2 regions of the Celerinatantimonas marina genome follow, and region 1 is predicted to be linked to the other one. Evidence: riboswitches for the same ligand, from Rfam matches in the RefSeq annotation. Region 1 holds a riboswitch; the other holds the start of a gene.
The links. A riboswitch is a leader RNA that binds a small molecule or an ion and turns the genes downstream of it on or off. The one in region 1 is predicted to bind cobalamin.
Positions count from the first base shown of each region.

Region 2: linked by a shared signal. The riboswitch ahead of ABUE20_RS10255 (TonB-dependent receptor domain-containing protein) and the one ahead of ABUE20_RS04790 (energy-coupling factor ABC transporter permease) in region 1 are both predicted to bind cobalamin.

Region 1 is NZ_JBFNXK010000003.1:186,646-191,005, forward strand. It holds gene ABUE20_RS04780 (AbgT family transporter) at 1-370, shown strand, start outside; gene ABUE20_RS04785 (amidohydrolase) at 387-1,706, shown strand; cobalamin riboswitch at 1,995-2,170, shown strand; gene ABUE20_RS04790 (energy-coupling factor ABC transporter permease) at 2,207-2,884, shown strand; gene ABUE20_RS04795 (DMT family transporter) at 2,966-3,844, opposite strand.
Region 2 is NZ_JBFNXK010000008.1:3,194-7,553, forward strand. It holds gene brnQ (branched-chain amino acid transport system II carrier protein) at 1-333, opposite strand, end outside; gene ABUE20_RS10255 (TonB-dependent receptor domain-containing protein) at 500-2,302, opposite strand; cobalamin riboswitch at 2,328-2,520, opposite strand; gene trmA (tRNA (uridine(54)-C5)-methyltransferase TrmA) at 2,626-3,732, shown strand; gene ABUE20_RS10265 (nucleotide triphosphate diphosphatase NUDT15) at 3,842-4,264, shown strand; gene metL (bifunctional aspartate kinase/homoserine dehydrogenase II) at 4,333-4,360, opposite strand, start outside.

The DNA.
Region 1 (4,360 bases):
TGGCATTTTGATTGCTTATTCCATTCTAACGGCACTGCTAAATTTCTTAATCATGAGTGGTTCAGCCAAATGGGCTCTGGAAGCACCCGTATTTATTCCCATGTTTATGCAACTGGGCTATAGTCCTGCATTTATCCAGATCGCTTATCGAGTCGCTGATTCATCAACCAACATCATCACCCCGCTCAATCCCTATTTTGTAGTGATTTTAGCCTTTATGCGTCGCTATGATAGCAAAGCTGGTTTTGGCACTTTAGTTTCCCTGTTGGTCCCCTACAGTATTTGCTTTTTACTGGCATGGATCGGACTTTATTGCGTATTTTATGTGACCGGTTTCCCCATTGGACCGGGTGTGAGTGTTCATCTGTAATTATTGAGGAATCATTATGTCTGCTGTTGTCATTGAACCCCTGATCCAAACCTTATTACCACAGATGATCACCTGGCGACGCGACTTTCACCAACATGCCGAATCCGGTTGGTTGGAATTACGCACCGCCTCACGAGTTGCCCAAGAACTGGAGCAACTCGGCTATCAATTGGCCATTGGTAAGCAAGTGATTAAAGCCGAGGCTCGCATGGGACTCCCAACTCAAATCCAATTCGACGCAGCCCTCGCTCGCGCCAAAACCCAGGGGGCCTGTGAGCGCTTTTTACCACAATTAGCTAATGGCTTTACCGGCATTGTGGCAACACTGGATAGCGGCCGTACAGGCCCGACCATCGGCTATCGCTTTGACATGGATGCGCTTGATCTGAGTGAAGATCAGCATGACGACCATCGACCGACCCAACTGGGGTTTAACTCTGTAAACGATGGCTCCATGCATGCCTGTGGTCACGATGGCCATACAGCAATTGGTCTGGCACTCGCCCATTTGCTCGCCCAAACTCGCACTCACTGGTCCGGACGCGTCAAACTCATCTTTCAGCCCGCTGAAGAAGGCACCCGGGGTGCTCGCTCTATGACCGAAGCGGGCGTGGCAGATGATATCGATTATTTTACGGCGATCCATCTTGGAATGGGGATCCCCAGTAAGGCAATGATCTGCGCCGAAGACAGCTTTTTAGCCACCAGCAAATTGGATGTCACCTTCACCGGGATTGCCGCTCATGCCGGAGCTAATCCCGAAAACGGCCACAATGCACTACTTGCTGCCGCTCAGGCAACGCTGGCGCTGCACGGGATTAGTCGTCATAGTGATGGCTCTTCGCGAATCAATGTCGGGGTATTACAAGCCGGAACCGGCCGCAATGTCATTGCACCCAATGCCTTGCTGAAATTAGAAACTCGTGGGCAAAATAATGCCATCAACGATTATCTTAAGCAGCAAGCCGAGCAGATCATCGCCGGTGTGGCGCAGATGTATGCCGTGGATTATCACATCGAGCAAGTAGGTGCAGCCCAAAGTGCTCAATCAAGTCCACAATGGGTTGCCTTTATTCATCAACAAGCCGCCCAAAGCGGGCGCTTTGAAGCGATTTATGATCATAGTGATAAAGCGGCTGGCTCCGAGGATGCCACTTATTTTATCGAACGCGTTCAGGCCCACGGAGGACAAGCCGCGTACTGCGTATTTGGCAGTCATTTAAGTGCCGGTCACCATCATCCCCATTTTGATTTTGATGAGCAAACACTGGCGGACACGCTACATACCCTAGCGAATTTAACACTGCATTTGGATCAGTTTCCAACTCACGTCTAAATAGCTGTTCATTATTATGTTTCCCCCAAAAAGTAGAGGCCATGTCGATAAATCGCCCCATCGCGTCGGGGATGATGCGGTGGAGCCCCATGGAGGGAGTTGATACGGGTCGACGTTGGCAATGGTCGCTGTAACCTCGGATTAGAAACACTGGTATTTAGAAATAACTAGACAAATCGTTGAAGTCATCGAGCCGAAGACGGGGATCCAGCCTTTGCTTTAAGTGTCTCCTAATTGATACACATCAGCATATATTCGTCATCACTCCATATACTCATTTTTGAGAGACTCTCTCACACGGGATTAGGCCATAGGAAAACTGTATTCCTCAATGATGAGGTCAAGCAGTTACTGCCCCCGCAACGGTAGACGCATAAGGATAATCGATAACAGACCACTGGGAACACCGGGAAGGTCTGTTTGTAGCGTTAAGTCCGGAGACTAACCTAACCCTTCTTTTTACGCTGTTCTACGGGGATGTAGAACCCTAGGAGACCACCATGCATATCGAACCCGGGCTGGTCAGCCCTGAAAAAATTATCCTCAGTTACGCCACGGCTACAGCGGCCATCGGCTATTTAACGCGGCTTTGGTATCAAGAAGCCAGACAACGCGGCTTATTATCACTGAGTGTTCGCTCGCTCATCTGTAGTGCTTTAGTGTTTTGTTTTTTTGAAGTTCTTCCCCATCACCCCATCGGGGTTTCGGAAGTGCACTTGATTTTAGGGTCAACGCTATTTTTAATCTTTGGGCCGGCAGCTGCAGGAGTTGGATTAGCGCTCGGTTTGTTAGTTCAAGGGCTATTTTTGGCGCCCTTTGACCTGCCCCAATATGGGATGAACGTGACTACACTACTCGTCCCTCTGTATGCCATGTATGCACTGGCCCAGCAGGTTATCGATAAAAATACCGCCTATGTAGATTTGAAATACCATCAGGCGTTACGCTTATCTGTCGCTTATCAAGGAGGCATTGTAATTTGGGTGGGATTTTGGGCGCTCTATGGCCAAGGATTCGGCGCTCAGAATATTCACCAGATCCTCACTTTTGGTATCGCTTATATGAGTGTAATCATCGTCGAACCGCTGATTGATATCGCCATTCTAGCCTTGGCCAAAACGGCCTACTTGCTTAAAAATACCTTATTTGTCAGCGGGCGGTTGTATCACGCGGCTTAAAATAACGAAGCACCGCTTGGCGGTGCTTTTCTATCAATATAAAGCATACACATTTTTAACCGCGAACAGGTGCGGCACTGATCAGATTTTCTTCAATAATTTTTCTCTTACCGCTTCAAAATACCCGGGATTTTGCACTAAAAATGTACATGCGATAATGAAAAACATGCCCCCTAACATGGTCATCGTTAATGCAGAACCTAACACGATATAGGCCATGACCGCAGTAAAAACAGGAACACAAGAGAAGTAAATAGATACATGAGTCACCGCACCCAGCCGTAGTGCTCTAATCAGTAAAACCGAGGATACAAACGATATTAATACACCCTGCCATAATACGGATATTATCGAGGCCGCATTAACCTCAAATGAAAAGGGACCCAATATAGATACGGATGGAATTAATAGAAAAAGTGCCGCGAAACATTGAATCGACATATTTTCTATAATATTGATATGGGAACAATATTTTTTTTGCATAATCGATCCCAATGTGATCGCCAGTAATGAGATCACGGCATATCCTATATTTTCTATATTTGACGTCCCGAGCGAAAAGTCTTCTATAGAAAAGAGTATGGTTCCTAATAAACACCCCACAATTCCCACGATTTGAATCTTATATGAGATATCTCTTGAGATAAATAAGGTTATAACCGGTTGCAACCCTAAAATGATCGTCAGCATCGCCGGAGAGATGTTTAAGGCTAACGAATAAGCAAACGTAACTGGATATATAAACTGTATAAATGCACCGACGATAACACACGCTATAATATCGCGTTTACTTAATGTGAACCGGCCTTTATTTTTAATGAAGTGGGTTAGATAAAATAATAGAAAGGCAATCACAATTCTGATGGTGATAAATGTCAATGGGTTGGTGTACTGCAATCCAATAGCGGACGCAATATAACCAGAGGCCCAAAAGAAGACAAAAATCCATCCAATATACATATACACTCCTATATTGCCCCTTCACCATGATCTGAAATTGATTTCATCAATTAATTCAATCATGGCGGAGCAACAGCCTCCGGCCATATTATAAAATAGCTAACATCAAATAAGTTCTTTTCATCTTATTACATATAGATACGATAAATTATACTTTTATGTGAAATAAAATTTTATGCTTTTATATGATATGCTTTAGATATTATTAACTATCACTGCCAATATATTCTTTCGTTTATCATTATTTGGCTCATTACATTATTTCCAAAAGTAACCTTTAATTCTTCGATGCATAAATAATCGCCCAATCTATAAAAAGAGGGTGCACGGCAAAGCCTGATCCAAGTACAAAAATCAACCGATATTTTTATATCGTCCGCAGATGCGCGAATCCATAGGCTTAACGCTCTCACAGCCTCAGATATGACAGGATCCAGTCCAATCACTATTCATCACCCGGTCGTAAATCGCTAAGACAAGCGACCTTGCGCTTCGAGGCACCGCACCATAGCCGTT
Region 2 (4,360 bases), on a different contig from region 1:
CACAGCCATTTCAAATGCCACCAGCCCGGTGCGGGGCACGGCAAAGGCGGGACCGATGATGATATACATAAGAACAGCAAATAAGGTTGCAATGTGTATGGGCAGATCTCGACTCAACTTTTCCCAGGAACCGCCCGCCACGGCAATCGCGAGAATACCCGCTAATGGCAACCCTACGGCAGTCACCAGAAAACCACTCATAGCCCAAACATAATGTGAACCGGCAAGTTGTCCCGCCAAAGGTGGGAAAATAATATTGCCAGCTCCTAGGAAAAATGCGAAAAGCATAAAACCGAGTGCAATAATGTCTGATATCCTCAAAATACTTCTCACAATTCACCCTCATTTACTTTAAAAATTATTTATTTTGTGCATAAAAATGACAAAAAATAATTATTCAGACTAAATTCGGGCGCAATAATGACGAAACAGCAAGAGAGAATCAACCCCTGGATCAAGCAAGGATCCAGGGATGAAGAGTGGCAATCAGTTCAATTCTTTAAAAATCGTAGGTTGCATTGAGTCGAGTATCGATCCCCGGAGCCCGATAAGTAGACTGTGAATCATAATGACGATCCAATACGTTATGAGCACTGGCATTAACTTTAAAGCGCGAAGTAATTTGGTACCCCACAGCCAAATTCAATGTCATATAACTCGGCATCTGCACACTATTGCTAACGTCAGCATACTGTTTTGCGATCCATTTGAGTCCCGAATGCAGATGCCAATGGGCAAGATCCCAGTCCATCTGCCATTTCACGCTATGCTGAGGTACATAACGTAATTGCCGATGGGTATTTTCATCTTCGCCGTATTGATACACATAGCTGAGCTTTTGCTGGATCGGCCCCGTATTTCCACTCAAAATGAATTCACTACCCGATATTCGAGCTTTGGAGACATTGCTTGGAATATAAGTCGGTGCCGGTGAACTCACCAAATCACGATACCAACTTTGATAAAGATTCACTTCATAATTAAACCAAGCGTTATTTCCGATAAACCCTAACTCCAACGTATTGGAGTGCTCAGGATCTAACTTTGGATTCGAAAAACCCGGATAATACAGATCATTAAAGTTAGGGGCTTTAAATGCCGTCGCATAACTCAGTTTAACTTGTTGATGAGGGAGATAATTCCAGCCCGCGGCAGCTCCGAAAGTCGTATCATTCCCATAGCGCTGATTATGATCCTGACGGACACTGACATTAGCCAGATAATCGCCATTATCAAAGCCCAGCTGGCTAAATACCGCAACATTATAACGGCGAGTTTCATCATAACTCTGACTTGAACGTCCCACATCATCGTTACGTCCATCAATTCCACCACTGAGCTGCCAGTGTGGCCTGAACTGCCAGCGGTTAATCCAGTTCAAAGCATATCTCTGCGTCACATAACGAGTGTGATACGCATGATCGCGACTATCATCAATCCCATAACTGACATTTAAATCGCTATGATACGTGTCATTTTGGTAATCGCCGCCCAACACATAGAACTGTTGAAACAAATCCGTTTTAGCGACTGAATCGGGTGACCCTAAAAATCCGGCAATATTATATTCAGAGTGCCCTCGGTTCAGAATCGCTTTCCCATGCAATTGTAGCTTCGGATTAATCTGATAAGATCCGCCCACCAATGCTTGCTGAGTGTCATATCCATAATCGTGATCTAAGGTACTGGTCGGTTTAAAGTTATAGCCATCTGAACGCTCTTCGTTCACGCTGGCTTGCAGTTGCATCGCCTGATTGATTTGATGGACATAACGAACACTGCCCTGTCCATATCCTCGGTTCCCCATTCCCGCTTTCAGCCGCAGTTGCTCTTCCCCCGGCTCAGGTTTAGTGATGATATTGATCACGCCAGCCATTGCATCTGCACCATACTGCACAGCTCTCGGCCCACGAATAATTTCAATCCGCTCCACCATACTGACCGGTAAAAAGCTAATCGAGGAACCACCTGCGGTAGCACTCATCGCCCGAACGCCATCGACCAATACCAACGTATGACTGCTACTATCCCCCCGAATGGAAGTATAGGAAGTTGTGCCCCGCCCACCACTGGTTCGAATATTGACACCCGGTTGCATCGAAAGCACATCTAAAATACTGGAAGCCTGCATCCGTTCAATATCTTCCGATGTTACGACGGTATAAGCAGAAAGGACTTTTTCGGTTGATTCAGCCATACGACTGGCTGTCACTAACATTGTCGGAGTAGACTTACTCCCTTCTTGAGCATAACTATTTAGTACAACCAGACTAAACAGCACACAGCTCCATTGCTTTTTCATAATAGATCCCACTAAATAACGCGTTAGCTGTTGTTGTCTCCGGGCAGGTCTTCGGACTTCGAGATAGCCTTTCGGCCTCAAGAGCACCTTCCCACATCTCACCAGATGCAGTGGTTTGCCACTCCTGATTCATCGTTACCGCTGCGCGACAGCTCTGGATTTACACCAGATTCCCTTTTCAATGGCCTCGGCCATCACCACGGAGGCGCGATTATACGCAGTTTATTAAATAACTTTCAAATGCATCTTATAATTACTCCTTGTATTAAAATCAGGCTTACCTAAAATGACGCGCCAGAAGCGCATCAACCAAAAGAACGATCATGGCCGAAATAGCATACTCTCCAGAACAGTATCAGTCCCTTCTGAGTACGAAGGTTGAACGGATCCGTCAGCAATTTGCAGATTTAACCCCCCAACCACCAGAAGTCTTTGCATCGCAATCCGAACATTATCGAATGCGAGCGGAGTTCCGGGTCTGGCATGAGGGGGAGGATCTCTATCACATTATGTTTGATCCACAAACCAAGCATAAAATCCGTGTGGATCAGTTTCCACCGGCAAGCCTGTTGATCAACACCTTGATGCCATTACTACTGGAACAACTGCGACACAACCCAGTCTTACGTCATAAGCTATTTCAAATCGACTACCTCTCCACCCAAAGTGGCCAAGCAATTATCAGCCTGCTTTATCATAAACACCTTGATGAAGCTTGGTTACAACAAGCGACTCAGCTTCGCAACCAACTCCGTGAAAACTTCGATATTCATCTAATCGGACGCGCTCGCAAGCAAAAAATTCTACTTGATCAGGATTTTGTCGTCGAACATCTCCACGTCGATAACCAAACACTGCAATATAAACAGGTGGAAAACAGCTTCACGCAGCCTAATGCCGGTATCAATGAAAAAATGCTGGCTTGGGCACTTCAGGTCACCGCCGCACAACACGGTGATCTACTCGAACTTTATTGCGGGAATGGCAATTTTTCACTGGCCTTAGCGCGTAACTTCCGTAAAGTTCTAGCTACCGAAATCGCCAAACCGTCGGTCGATTCAGCCCAATATAATATCGCCGTCAACCAGATCGAAAATGTGAAAATTTTGCGAATGTCAGCGGAAGAATTCACCGAAGCGATGCATGGCCGCCCTTTTCAACGTCTGAGCAATGCTCAGGTCAACCTCAGTGATTACCAATGTGATACGATTTTTGTCGATCCGCCCCGATCGGGATTAGATCAGGACACCTTAAATATGGTTCAGGACTATACCCATATTCTGTATATTTCCTGTAACCCTCAGACACTACATGCCAATTTGCAGCAGCTCAGTCAAACGCATCAAATAACACGCTGGGCCATCTTTGATCAATTTCCTTATACTGATCACGCTGAAGTTGGGGTCTGGCTCACGCCACACAAGTCATAATCACAAAGGTGGGGGCGTTTTCATACAGGCACCGCCACTTCGCAACCCACCCGAATGAGGCTCAAAGGGATATGCTAAAGGCGGTGATTTATAACAGGATAAAAACAACATGCCAACACCACAAGTAGGCGTCGGAGTCATTATTCTCAATCAGGAAGGGAAATTACTCCTCGGTAAACGCTGCAATACCCATGCGCCTTTTTGGGCGCTTCCGGGAGGGAAGGTCGAACTCGGCGAGAGCTTTGAACAAACAGCAATGCGGGAAGTACAGGAAGAAACAGGTTTAACCATAGAACATGTGCAGGTCATCGGACTAACCAATAACCTGCAGACCTATCAGCACGAAGGGATCCATTTTGTCTCTGCGATTTTAACCTGCGATCCAGTTGCTCAGACGCCCTGTTTACGCGAACCCCACCGCTGTGAACAGTGGCGCTGGTTTGAAATCAATCAACTCCCAAAGCCACTGTTTGAAGCTTCCGAGCACGCTATCAGCAACTGGCAAGCCGGACAATTTTATACCCGTAGCTGATACGCTTTTGGGGTGATGCGTGTCGACGTTGGCAATAGTCTCAGTGATCGGGTATTAGGAACACTCATTTAGACCAGACGCTGACACAATTGTACC